DNA from 2 places in the Mycobacterium sp. pW045 genome. Region 2 is predicted to be linked to the other one. Evidence: riboswitches for the same ligand, from Rfam matches in the RefSeq annotation. Region 2 holds a riboswitch; the other holds the start of a gene.

Region 1 (6,383 bases), on a different contig from region 2:
GGACCTGCCCGATCAGGCTGGCATTCGGCGCCACCCACGACTCGGGGTGAAGCTGCGGGGCGCGACCACTAATGGGGATGATCAGCGGCTCGGGCACGTCGCTCAACGGGCCTTCCACACCGGTGCGCGCTTCTCGGCGAACGCCCGCGGCCCCTCCTTGGCATCCTCGGACTTCAGCAACGCACTGAACTCACGGCCGGTCCGGGCCCAATCGGCCGCCTCGCCGGCCATGACACCGTCGTCGACGCCGTAGGCGATCCGCTTGCTGGCCCGCACCGACAGCGGCGCGTTGCCGGTGATCCGTTCCGCCAGTTCCAGCGCGGCCTCCAGTGCCCCGCCGTCGGGAACCACCTGGTTCACCAGCCCCCACCGCGCGGCGTCGGCGGCCGACATCGGCTCCCCGGTGTAGAGCAGCTCCAGGGCGACCTTGCGGGGTAGCTGGTCGATGATGCGGAACACCCCGCCGGCGCCGGCGATCAGGCCCCGCTTGACCTCGGGCAGCCCGAACTGGGCGCGCTGCTCGGCGATCACCAGGTCGCTGGCCAGTGCGATCTCGGTGCCGCCGCCCAGCGCGGTGCCGTTGACCGCGGCGATGGTGGGCTTGTCGATGAAGTGCTGTACGTAGCCGGCGAAACCCCACTCCGGGTGTTCGGGGTGATAGATGTTCTCCCGGTTGGCGATCGCCTTGAGATCGGCGCCGGCGCTGAAGGATTTGTCCCCCGCACCGGTGAGCACCACCGCCCGCACCTCATCGTCGCTCTGGGCCTGCGCCAACGCGTCGCCGATCCCCGCGCTGACCGCGCCGTTGATGGCATTGCGGGCTTCGGGCCGGTTGATGGTGATCAGCAGTACGCCACCGTCGCGCCGCTCAACGAGAACGGCCGCGTCACTCACAGCAGCTCCAGGATGGTGGCGTTGGCCTGACCGCCGCCCTCGCACATGGTCTGCAGGCCGTAGCGGATCCCGTTGGCGCGCATGTGGTACAGCATGGTGGTCATGATCCGGGCGCCGGAACCGCCCAGCGGGTGGCCCAGCGCGATCGCCCCGCCGTTGGGGTTGAGCTTCTTCGCATCCGCGCCGATCTCGGCCAGCCAGGCCATCGGCACCGGGGCGAACGCCTCGTTGACCTCGAACACCCCGATGTCATCGACGCTGAGGCCGCTGCGCTGCAGCGCCTTCTGGGTGGCCGGGATCGGGGCGCTCAGCATCATCACCGGGTCGGCGCCGGCCAGCGTGGCGGTGTGCACCCGCGCCAGCGGGGTCAGCCCCAGCTCCTGCGCCTTGGCCGCCGACATGAACAGCAGCGCCGCCGAACCGTCGGAGATCTGGCTGGAGTTGCCGGCGTGGATGACGCCGTCTTCCTTGAACGCCGGCTTGAGCTGGGCCATCTTCTCGATAGTGGTTCCGCGGCGGATGCCCTCGTCGTCGCTGACGGCATTCCCCTCAGCATCCTTGATCGCGACGATCTCGTCTTTGAACGCGCCGGAATCCTGGGCAGCGGCGGCCTTCTCGTGCGAGGCCAGCGCGAACTCGTCGAGCGCGGTGCGGTCCAGGCCCCACTTCTCGGCCATCATCTCCGCGCCGATCCCCTGGTTGGGGGTCTGGCTGTAGCGGTTGCGGAACGCCTCCGGGTAGGGGTGTCCACCGTTGGCCAGCGATGAGCCCATCGGGGTCCGCGACATCGATTCGACGCCGCCGGCGACGACAACGTCGTAGTGCCCGGCGACCACACCGGCGGCGGCGAAGTGCACCGACTGCTGGCTGGATCCGCACTGGCGGTCCACCGTCACCCCCGGCACGGACTCGGGCCACCCGGCGGCCAGCACCGCGGTGCGCCCGATGTCGAGGGCCTGCTCGCCGGCCTGCATCACGCAACCCCAGATCACGTCGTCGACCAAGGCGGGGTCCACACCCGCCCGGGTGACCAACCCGTTGAGCACCTGGGCGGACAGTTCCGCCGGGTGGACCCCCGACAGACCGCCGTTGCGCTTGCCGATCGGCGAACGCACCGCTTCTACGATGACTGCTTCGGCCATGGGTGTTCTCCTTTGTTGCTTCGGGGCTGGTTGCCCTCGATTGTCAACCGCGGCGCTCGGCTGGTGTCAACGGGGGTCGCTCCACGCTTCGCGTACGGTCAAAGTCATGGCACGCGTCGTGATCTTCGGCGGCCACGGCAAGGTCGCCCTGCTGCTCAGCCCGATCCTGTCCGAGCGCGGCGATCAGGTGACATCGGTGTTCCGCAACCCCGACCACAGCGAAGAAGTGGCGGTGACCGGCGCGGTCCCGGTGGTGGCCGACATCGAACAGCTGGACACCGACGCCCTGGCGGAACTGGTCGCCGGGCACGACGCGGTGGTGTTCTCCGCCGGGGCCGGCGGCGGCAACCCCGCCCGGACCTACGCGGTGGACCGCGACGCCGCGATCCGGGTCATCGATGCCGCCGGGCAGGCCGGGGTGCGCCGATTCGTGATGGTGTCCTATTTCGGCGCCGGGCCAGGGCACGGCGTGCCCGAGGACGATGCGTTCTTCCCGTACGCGCAGGCCAAGGGCGCCGCCGACGCTCATCTGCGAGCGAGCGACCTCGACTGGACGGTGCTCGGCCCGAGCCGGCTCACCCTCGAACCGGCCACTGGCCGCATCGAGACGGGCGCCGCAACCGACAAGGGAACGGTCTCGCGAGCCAATGTCGCACAGGTGATCGCGGCCTGCCTGGTCGAGCCGTCAACGAGTCGCCGCACCATCGAGTTCAACGATGGCGAGACCCCCATCCTGGAGGCCCTGCAAGCCAGTTGACCAGGTAGTCTTGGCCACGCAACTGGTTTGCCGGTACCGCCGCAAGGTGGTGTCGGCATCGAGCACAACGTGGGTTTTCCGCGGTGTGCGAGAGGGAACCCGGTGAGAATCCGGGACTGTCCCGCAGCGGTATGCAGGAACGACCGCCGTCCAAGGCACTGGTCACGAAGTGACTGGGAAGCGACGGCCACTAGGAGCACCGTCGGTGCGCGCCTGCGAGTCCGAAGACCTGCCTGTTGTGCCGGGTGCGCCGCGCCCGGCGGATCACCGCCTCGCGGAATGGGCGTCTGGTTTTTGAGGGTTATAGTGCATTAAATGTGCACGGGACCGGATTGGCTGGACGACCGCCGGCGGTGACCCACCCTCCGATTGAAGGATCAGATCGTGACCGCTCAACCCTTTACCTGCACCATTCTCGGCTCACCGCGGATCGGTCCGCGCCGCGAACTCAAGCGCGCCACCGAGAGCTACTGGGCCGGCCGGATCGGCCAGGACGAACTGCGGAACGTCGGAGCCGGCCTGCGCCGCGACACCTGGGCGCAGTTGGCCGCCGCCGGGCTGGACTCGATACCGGTGAACACCTTCTCCTACTACGACCAGATGCTCGACACCGCGGTGCTGCTCGGCGCGCTGCCGGCTCGGGTCGCCGGGGTGGCCGACGAGCTGGACCGCTACTTCGCCGCGGCCCGGGGCAATGCCGAGATCGCCCCGCTGGAGATGACGAAGTGGTTCGACACCAACTATCACTACATCGTCCCGGAGATCGGCCCGGAGACCACGTTCGCACTCAACCCGGCCAAGGTGCTCGCCGAGCTGGCCGAGGCCAGGGAGCAGGGCTTCGGCGCAAACGTGGCCCGGCCGGTGATCATCGGACCCATCACGTTCCTGCTGCTGAGCAAGGCCGTCGACGGAGCACCCGCGCCCATCCACCGCCTCGATGAGCTGACCGACGTCTACGCCGAACTGCTGGGCAAGCTGGCAGACGCCGGGGCCGAATGGGTGCAGATCGACGAACCGGTGCTGGTGACCGACGTCTCCGCCGACGCCCCCGCGCTGGCCGAGCAGGTCTACGCCCGGCTGGGCGGGTTGAGCAACCGGCCGGCGATCTTCGTCGCGACCTACTTCGGCGACCCGGGTGCGGCGCTGCCGGCGCTGGCCCGCACCCCGGTCGAGGCGATCGGTGTCGACCTGGTCTACGGCCCGAACACCAAGATCGCGTCGGTGCCGGAGTTGGCCTCCAAGACCCTGGTCGCCGGTGTGGTCGACGGCCGCAACATCTGGCGCACCGACCTGCAGGCCGCACTGGCCAAGCTGGCGTCGCTGCTGGGTTCGGTCGGCTCGCTGGCCGTCTCGACATCCTGCTCGACGCTGCACGTGCCCTACACGCTCGACGGTGAGAGCGGGCTCGACGACGACCTGCGCAGCTGGCTGGCGTTCGGCGCGGAGAAGGTGAGCGAGGTGGCTACCCTGGCGCGCGCGCTGCGTGAGGGCCGCGATGCCATCGGCGACGAGATCGGCGCGTCCAACGCCGCCGTCGCCTCCCGCAAGGCCGATCCGCGGCTGAACAACGCCGACGTCCGCGACCGGATCGCGACCATCACCGCGTCCGGCGCGCGCCGCGGCAGCGCCGAGGCACGCCGCGCCGCGCAAGCCGAACGACTGCACCTGCCGCCGCTGCCCACCACCACCATCGGGTCGTTCCCGCAGACCGTCGACATCCGCAAGGCCCGGGCCGCGCTGGTCGCCGGCGAGATCGACAGGGACGAGTACACCCGCCGGATGAAAGCCGAGATCGCCGCGGTGATCAAGCTGCAGGAGAGCCTCGACTTGGACGTGCTGGTACACGGCGAGCCGGAGCGCAACGACATGGTGCAGTACTTCGCCGAGCAGCTGGAGGGGTTCTTCGCCACCGCCAACGGCTGGGTGCAGTCCTACGGCAGCCGGTGCGTGCGTCCACCCGTGCTGTTCGGCGACGTCTCGCGGCCGCACCCGATGACGACTGAGTGGGCCACCTATGCGCAGTCGCTGACCGACAAGCCGGTCAAGGGCATGCTCACCGGGCCGGTGACCATCCTGGCGTGGTCGTTCGTCCGCGACGACCAGCCGCTGGCCGACACCGCCAACCAGGTGGCGCTGGCGATCCGCGACGAGACGGTGGATCTGGAGTCCGTCGGCATCGCGGTGATCCAGGTCGACGAGCCGGCGCTGCGGGAGTTGCTGCCGCTGCGCAAGGCCGACCAGGAGGCCTACCTGACGTGGGCGGTCGGCGCGTTCCGGCTGGCGACGTCGGGGGTGTCGGATGCGACCCAGATCCACACCCACCTGTGCTACTCGGAGTTCGGCGAGGTGATCGGGGCCATCGCCGACCTGGATGCCGACGTCACCTCGATCGAGGCCGCCCGCTCGCACATGGAGGTGCTCGACGACCTCAATGCGATCGGGTTCTCCAACGGGGTGGGGCCGGGCGTCTATGACATCCACTCCCCGCGGGTGCCATCCACCGACGAGATGGCCACCTCATTGCGGGAAGCACTTGACGCCGTTCCGGCGCAGCGCTTGTGGGTCAACCCGGACTGCGGCTTGAAGACCCGCAAGACCGACGAGGTGACCGCCTCGCTGGCCAACCTGGTCGCCGCGGCGAAGCAGGCCCGCGCCAACGTGTAAGGCCTGACCCGCGTCGCCGAGCGTGCGCCTGCTGCGAAAGGATTGTGAAAATCTCGCAGTAGGTGCACGCTCGGCGCGCAGGAGGAGCAGATATGGACTTCACCACCATTCGTCATGAGGTCGAAGACGGCATTCTGACCCTTTACCTCGACCGCCCGGACAACCTCAACGCGTTCACCGTCGAGATGGCCGACGAGTTGGAGCGCACCTTCGTCGAGGTCAACGATGACGACGCGGTCCGCGCGGTGATCGTCACCGGGTCGGGACGCGCGTTCTGCGCGGGGATGGACCTGTCGGGTTCCGGCAACGTGTTCGGCCTCGATGAGACCAAGTCCCCGACGCTGGCCGACATGGCCGACCTCGATGACCCGGAGCTGGCCCGGGTACGCGACACCGGCGGGCAGGTCACGCTGGCGATCTATAACTGCCGCAAGCCGGTGATCGCCGCGGTCAACGGACCCGCGGTCGGGATCGGCGCCACCATGATGCTGGCGATGGACGCGCGATTGTTCTCCACCAAGGCGCGATTCGGTCTGGTGTTCGGCAAGCTGGGCATCACCCCGGAGGCATGTTCGACGTGGTTCCTGCCCCGGATCGTCGGGATGCCAACGGCATTGGATTTGCTATACCGTGCCGACATTCTGGATGCGCAAGCTGCGCAGGCCTGTGGGATCGCGCAATCCCTGCACGAACCCGAGGCGCTGCTGGCCGACGCCCGCGCGCTGGCCGACGCCTGGACCAAGGGCCGCTCCCCGGTGTCGTTCGCGTTGATACGCCAGATGCTCTACCGCAACTCCGCGCAGCCAGACCCGCATGCGGCGCACCGGGTGGACTCGCTGGCGATGTTCTACACCAGCATCGGCGACGGTGCCGACGGGGTGCGCGCCTTCCTGGAGAAGCGCGATCCGCAGTTCACCTCCCGGGCC
Region 2 (6,383 bases):
TCCCGCGGTGATCGTCGGCTGTCCGGTGGGGTTCATCGGCGCGGCCGAGTCCAAGGCGGCGTTGGCGGCGCTGCACGCCGAGCACGGCATCGACATCCCGTTCGTGACGCTGCGCGGCCGCCGCGGTGGCTCGGCCATCACCTCCTCGGCGCTGAACGCCCTGGCTTCGGACAACGAGTGAGAGACACAGCATGAGCGGCACGTTCTACGGGGTGGGCCTGGGCCCCGGCGACCCGGAACTGATCACCCGCAAGGCCGCTCGGATCATCGCCGACGCCGACGTGGTGGCCTACCACGCCGGGGTCAACAAGAACTCCTACGCGCGCACCATCGCCGCCGACCTGATCCGCGACGGCGTGATCGAGGAGGAACTGCGCTACCCGGTCACCACCGGGGTCACCGACCACCCCGGCGGCTATGCCGGGGCGCTCGCGGACTTCTACGAGACCTCCGCGTCCCGGCTGGCCGCGCACCTGAGTGCGGGCCGCACGGTGGCGCTGCTGACCGAGGGCGATCCGCTGTTCTACGGCTCATTCATGTACATGCACGACCGGCTGTCGACCCGCTTCGACACCGAGATCATCCCGGGCGTACCGGCTTTCAGCGCCGCCACCGCCGCGCTCGGCATGCCGCTGGTACGCCAGACCGACGTGCTGACCGTGCTGCCCGGCACCTTGGGCGAGCACGAGTTGGCGATGCGGCTGGCCGACACCGACGGCGCCATCATCATGAAGCTCGGCCGCACCTTCCCCGCCGTGTACCGTGCGCTGGTCGCTGCCGGCCGTCTCGAGCACGCCTACTACGTGGAGCGGGCCAGTCATCCGCAGCAGCGCTGGCTGCCGGTGTCCGCCATGGCCGAAACCGATGACGTGCCCTACCTGTCGCTGATCGTGGTCGATGGGGACTCCCGCAACGGGCAGCGCTCCCGCAAGCCGTCCGATTCAGTCCCGGAGGTCGTTGAACCCGTTACCCGGCCCGCCGAGCTGCTGGTCATCGGGCTGGGGCCCGGACCCGCGGGCTGGTTGACCACCCAGGCCGCCGCGGCGCTGGCCACCGTGGATCACGTGGTGGGTTACGGCCCCTACCTGGCGCGGGTGCCGCAGCGCGCCGGCCTGCAGCGGCACTCCTCGGGCAACACCGTCGAGCTGGACCGGGCCCGGTTCGCGCTGGATCTGGCCGCCCGTGGCCAGAAGGTGGCGGTGGTCTCCGGCGGGGACGCCGGCGTGTTCGGGATGGCCTCGACGGTCTTCGAGGCGCTGTCCGAGGCGGCCGATGATGCGCGTTACCAACAGGTTTCGGTGCGCGTGCTGCCCGGGGTGTCGGCGGTGCAGGCGGTCGCCGCGGCGGCCGGTGCCCCCATCGGCGCCGATTTCGCCGTGTTGAGCTTGTCGGATCGGCTCAAGCCGTGGTCGGTGATCGAGTCCCGGTTGCGGGCGATCGCCGACGCCGATCTGGTGCTGGCGATCTACAATCCGGCCTCGCGCGCCCGACCCGACCAGATCGCGCTGGCCCGCAAGGTGCTGCTGGAGCATCGTGACGCGGCAACTGTGGTGGTGGTCGGCCGCGACGTCGGCCGGGAATCGGAGTCGCTGACCGTGACCACGTTGGGCGAGCTGGACACCGACGCTATCGACATGAAATGCCTTGTCCTGGTGGGGTCGTCGTCGACGCGGTCGACGGGTGGACGGGTCTGGACGCCGCGATGGGTGCGCTAGCGGTCCAGTTCGTCGGCGCGGGCCCCGGAGCCGCAGACCTGCTGACGGTGCGGGCGGCGCGACTGCTGGCCGATGCCGACGTGGTGCTCTACCCGGGCAGCTACCTGGATCCGAAGGTTCTCGATCACTGTTGCGCCACCGCCGAACTCGTCGACACCGCCAAGCTGGACCTGGATGCGATCGTGGACCGGCTGGTGACAGCCCACGGGGCAGGCCGGCGGGTGGTGCGGCTGGTCTCGGGCGATCCGTCGCTCTACAGCGCGGTTTTCGAGCAGACCCGCCGACTCGATGCCGCCGGGGTGCCGTGGCAGGTGACACCGGGCGTGCCGGCCTATGCCGCGGCGGCCGCCGTGCTCGGGCGCGAACTCACGGTGCCGCTGGTGACGCAGTCGGTGGTGTTGACCCGGGTGCAGGCCGCCTCCACCGCGATGCCGCCGCGCGAATCGCTGGCCGCGTTCGCCGCCACCGGTGCCACGCTGGTGCTACACCTGGCGATCACCCGGATACGGGAGCTCATGGGCCGGCTGGAATCCGACTACGGCGCGGATTGCCCGGTGGCGGTGGTCTACCGGGCGTCACAACTCGATGAACGCGTACTGCGCGGCACGGTGGCCGACATTGCCGATGCGGTCGAAGCGGCGGGACTGCGGTCGGCCGCGGTGATCCTGGTCGGCCGCGCGGTGGCCGATCGGCCCGATCCGTGCGGCGGCGAGAGCCATCTCTACGACCCGGCGCGGGACCGGGGACTCTAACGGCAAGTACTGTCCCGCCGAACGTGTAACCACTGCGAAAAATCGCGCCGAAACTCGCAATGGTTACACGTTCGGCGGGCACGCTGTTGTTCGGCGACGGACACGCCAGCGCACCACGACAGAATCAACGGTCAAGCAGGCAGGGTCAGCGCCCACTGCGTAACCGCCCGGGCCGGCTTCCAGCCGGTGAAGCTGCCGAGCGGGGCGGCGTGTTCGACCTGAATGCGGCTCAGCTCGCCGCCGTGTTCACGATAGGCCGCCGCCAGCAGCGCCTCGCTTTCGAGCGTCACACCGTGGGCCACCAGCCGGCCGCCGGATCCCAGTGCCGCCAGGCAGGCCGCCAGCAGCCCGGGCCGGCTCAGCCCGCCGCCGATGAAGATGGCGTCCGGAGCAGCCAGCTCGGCCAACGCCGCCGGGGCGGGTGCGTTCACGACGCGCAGCGCGGGCACCCCGAGCTTGGCGGCGTTGCCTGAAATCCGTTGCGCCCTGGTCTGATCTGCTTCGATGGCGATGGTCCGGCAGCTCGGGTGGGCGCGCATCCATTCGATGCCGACCGAGCCGGCGCCCGCACCGACATCCCAGAGCAGCTGTCCGGGCGCCGGTGCCAGGCGCGCCAGCGCGGCGGCCCGCAGGTCACGTTTGGTGAGCTGCCCGTCGTGGTCGTAGGAGTCGTCGGGTAGCCCGGCCGTCCACCCGGCCGGCAGCGGGCCGTCGAGTTCGACTGCGACGATATTGAGCCGCGGCGCCGGGCCGGTGTAGGTGGCCGCCGTACTGTCCAACCTGGACTCGGCCTGCCCACCCAAGTCACCGAGCACCGTCATCCGGCTCGCCCCGTAGCCGTGCTCGACCAGCAGCACGGCGACCTGCCCGGGCGTCGTTTCGTCGGCCGACAGCACCAGCACCCGCCGGCCCGGTGCCAGCTCGCGCAGCACCGCGTGCACATCCCCGGCCCTGATGACCGCGACCGACTCCGCCGGCCAGCCCAACCGCGCCCGGGCCAGCGTCACCGAGGACACCGCCGGGATCACGCTGACCCGCGGGGCGCCGAGCATCTCGATCAGCGTGCTGCCCACCCCCGACAGCAGCGGATCCCCGGAGGCCAGCGCGACCACCCGCCGTCCGCTCAGACCGTCGAGCAGCGCCGGGAGCCCGGACCGCAGCGGTGAGGGCCAGCTGCGCCGTTGCTGGCCGTCGACGACGGGCAGCAGGTGCAGCTGGCGCGGCGCTCCGATCACGACATCGGCGGCCGCGACCGCTGCGCGGGCGGGTTCGCCGAGGCCGTTCCAACCGTCGGCACCGACGCCGACAACGGTGACGTGAGGGGCTTGGGTGGGCACGGTGTTAGGGTATCGGCGCGAACTGCCAGGGAAGTCGGTGTGAGTCCGACACAGGCCCGCTACGGTGTTCCGCGGCGCATTCCGGTGCGCCACGGTCAGTCCGAATACCGGCTTCGCGTTGCCAACACCGGCATCACGAGCGGAGCCTCAATGCAACAGCTGTACCCGTTTCCTGCCGTGCTCGGCGGCGACCCGGATGCACCGGGCGGCCTCGACGACATGGCCCTGGCGCTCGTGCTGAGCGCGATCTCCCCCGGCATCGGCGGGGTACTCATCCGCGGCGAGAAGGGCACCGCCAAGTCGACGCTGGTGCGGGCGCTGGCCCAGGTGCTGCCGCCGATCGACGTGGTGGCCGGCGACCGGTTCTCCTCCGATCCCGCAGAGGCCAACCCGCTCTCCCCGGACGGCCCGTTCCCCGCCGACGCCGCCGTACAGACCCGCCCGGTGCGACTGGTGGAGCTTCCGGTCGGTGCCACCGAGGACCGGGTGGTCGGCTCCATCCAGCTGGAACGGGCGCTGGGGGCCGGCGCCGTGGAGTTCGAGCCCGGGCTGCTGGCGCGGGCCAACCGCGGCATCCTCTACGTCGACGAGGTCAATCTGCTCGCCGATCACCTGGTGGACCTGTTGCTGGACGCCGCCGCCATGGGCCGGCTGACCGTGGAACGCGACGGGGTCTCGGTCAGCCACGCCGCGCGTTTCGTGATCGTCGGGACGATGAACCCCGAAGAGGGCGAGCTGCGCCCGCAGTTGCTCGACCGGTTCGGGCTGACGGTCGAGGTGTCCGCGCCGCGCGATCCGGCGCTGCGCGCCGAGGCGGTGCGCCGGCGGCTGGCGTTCGACGCCGATCCGGAAGCGTTCGTGCGCGGGTATGCCGACGCCGAAGAGCAGCTGCGGTCCCGGATCCGCAAAGCCCAGGAACTGCTGCCGCGGGTGGAGCTCACCGACACCGCGCTGGTGCGGATCGGTGAAATCTGCGCGGCCTTCGACGTGGACGGCCTGCGCGGTGACATCGTCTGCGCCCGTACCGCGGTGGCGCACGCCGCCTGGCAGGGCCGCGACGCGGTCAACGTGGAGGATCTGCGGGTGGCCGCCCGGCTGGCGCTGCCGCATCGGCGGCGGCGCAAGCCGTTCGACGCGCCGGGGCTGGATGAAACCGAACTCGACGAGCTGCTGCCGCCGCAGGATTCCGGCACCGAGCCCGACCCGGATCCCGACGGCCCCGAACCCGACGGACCGCCCGATGGCGACGGGAACGCCGCACCGCCCGAGCAGCGCGGGCCCGCACCGGCGAAACCCGGTGCCACCTCGACCGTCGGCGCTGACTCCCCTTACCGGGCACGGCTTTTCACCGTCGATGGGGTCGGCTCCGGCCGCGCCGGCCGGCGCAGTCGGGCCCGCACCAGTTCCGGGCGCCGCGTGGGTGCCACCGCCGTCGGCGCCGCGGGGGGCCTGCACCTGTTCGAGACGCTGCGGGCCGCCGCCCCGCATCAGGGCGCCCGGGGCCGGGTCGACGGTCCGATGCTGTTGCAGGCCGACGATCTTCGCCGCGCCGTCCGGGAGGGCCGGGAGGCCAACCTGGTGCTGTTCGTCGTGGACACCTCCGGGTCGATGGCCGCCGCCGAGCGGATGCGGCACGTCAAGACGGCGATCCTGTCGCTGTTGCTCGACGCCTACCGCCGCCGCGACCGGGTGGCGGTGGTGACGTTCCGCGACACCGGAGCCGAAGTGGCGCTGCCAGCGACCGGGTCGGTGGAGATCGCCGCGGCGCGCCTCGATGAGCTGCCCGCCGGTGGCCGTACGCCGCTGGCCGAGGGACTGCTCGAGGCGGGCGAGGTGATTCGCCGGGAACGGCTGCGCGACCCGGCATCTCGCCCGCTGCTGGTGGTGCTGACCGACGGCCGGGCCACCGCCGGCGCCGATCCGGTCGGGCGGTCGCGGCAAGCCGCTGCACAGCTTGCCGAACACGGGTTTTCGGCCGTCGTCGTCGATTGTGAGAGCGGCCGGATGCGGCTCGGGTTGGCACACACCCTGGCCGAGCAGCTGCGGGCCGACTACGTGCCGCTGCCGCAGGTCAGCGCCGATGCGCTCACCGGCATTGTTCGTGACGTCACCGGAAAGGGAGCCGCCTGATGCCGCAGGGACAACCGTTGACGGTGCCCGATGACAACCTGACCACCCGGCAGCGTCGCAATCGGCCGCTGCTGATGGTGCACACCGGCGACGGCAAGGGTAAGTCCACCGCGGCGTTCGGGACGGCGCTGCGCGGCTGGAACCAGGGCTTTGCGATCGGGGTGTTCCAGTTCGTGAAGTCCGCCAAGTGGCGGGTCGGTGAGCAGGCGGTGCTGCAGCGGCTCGGCGCCCTGCACGACGAGACCGGCGAGGGCGGCCCGGTGCAGTGGCACAAGATGGGCTCGGGCTGGTCGTGGAGCCGCAAGGCCGGCAGCACCGAGGATCACGCCGGCGACGCGCTGGCCGGCTGGACCGAGGTGAAGCGCCGGCTGGCCGAGCAGACCCACGACCTGTACGTGCTCGACGAGTTCACCTACCCGATCCACTGGGGTTGGGTCGATGTCGACGAC

What was found. A riboswitch is a leader RNA that binds a small molecule or an ion and turns the genes downstream of it on or off. The one in region 2 is predicted to bind cobalamin.
Region 1: linked by a shared signal. The riboswitch ahead of metE (5-methyltetrahydropteroyltriglutamate--homocysteine S-methyltransferase) and the one ahead of ACAG20_RS05670 (magnesium chelatase subunit D family protein) in region 2 are both predicted to bind cobalamin.

The regions. Positions count from the first base shown of each region.
Region 1 covers NZ_JBGGKU010000010.1:93,033-99,415, reverse strand. The annotation lists gene ACAG20_RS16565 (gamma carbonic anhydrase family protein) at 1-97, opposite strand, end outside; gene ACAG20_RS16560 (crotonase/enoyl-CoA hydratase family protein) at 103-894, opposite strand; gene ACAG20_RS16555 (acetyl-CoA C-acyltransferase) at 891-2,036, opposite strand; gene ACAG20_RS16550 (SDR family oxidoreductase) at 2,143-2,793, shown strand; cobalamin riboswitch at 2,848-3,045, shown strand; gene metE (5-methyltetrahydropteroyltriglutamate--homocysteine S-methyltransferase) at 3,163-5,457, shown strand; gene ACAG20_RS16540 (crotonase/enoyl-CoA hydratase family protein) at 5,550-6,383, shown strand, end outside.
Region 2 covers NZ_JBGGKU010000003.1:181,040-187,422, reverse strand. The annotation lists gene ACAG20_RS05690 (precorrin-8X methylmutase) at 1-181, shown strand, start outside; gene cobJ (precorrin-3B C(17)-methyltransferase) at 192-1,715, shown strand; gene cobM (precorrin-4 C(11)-methyltransferase) at 1,703-2,467, shown strand; gene cbiE (precorrin-6y C5,15-methyltransferase (decarboxylating) subunit CbiE) at 2,599-3,804, opposite strand; cobalamin riboswitch at 3,787-3,935, shown strand; gene ACAG20_RS05670 (magnesium chelatase subunit D family protein) at 3,955-5,934, shown strand; gene cobO (cob(I)yrinic acid a,c-diamide adenosyltransferase) at 5,934-6,383, shown strand, end outside.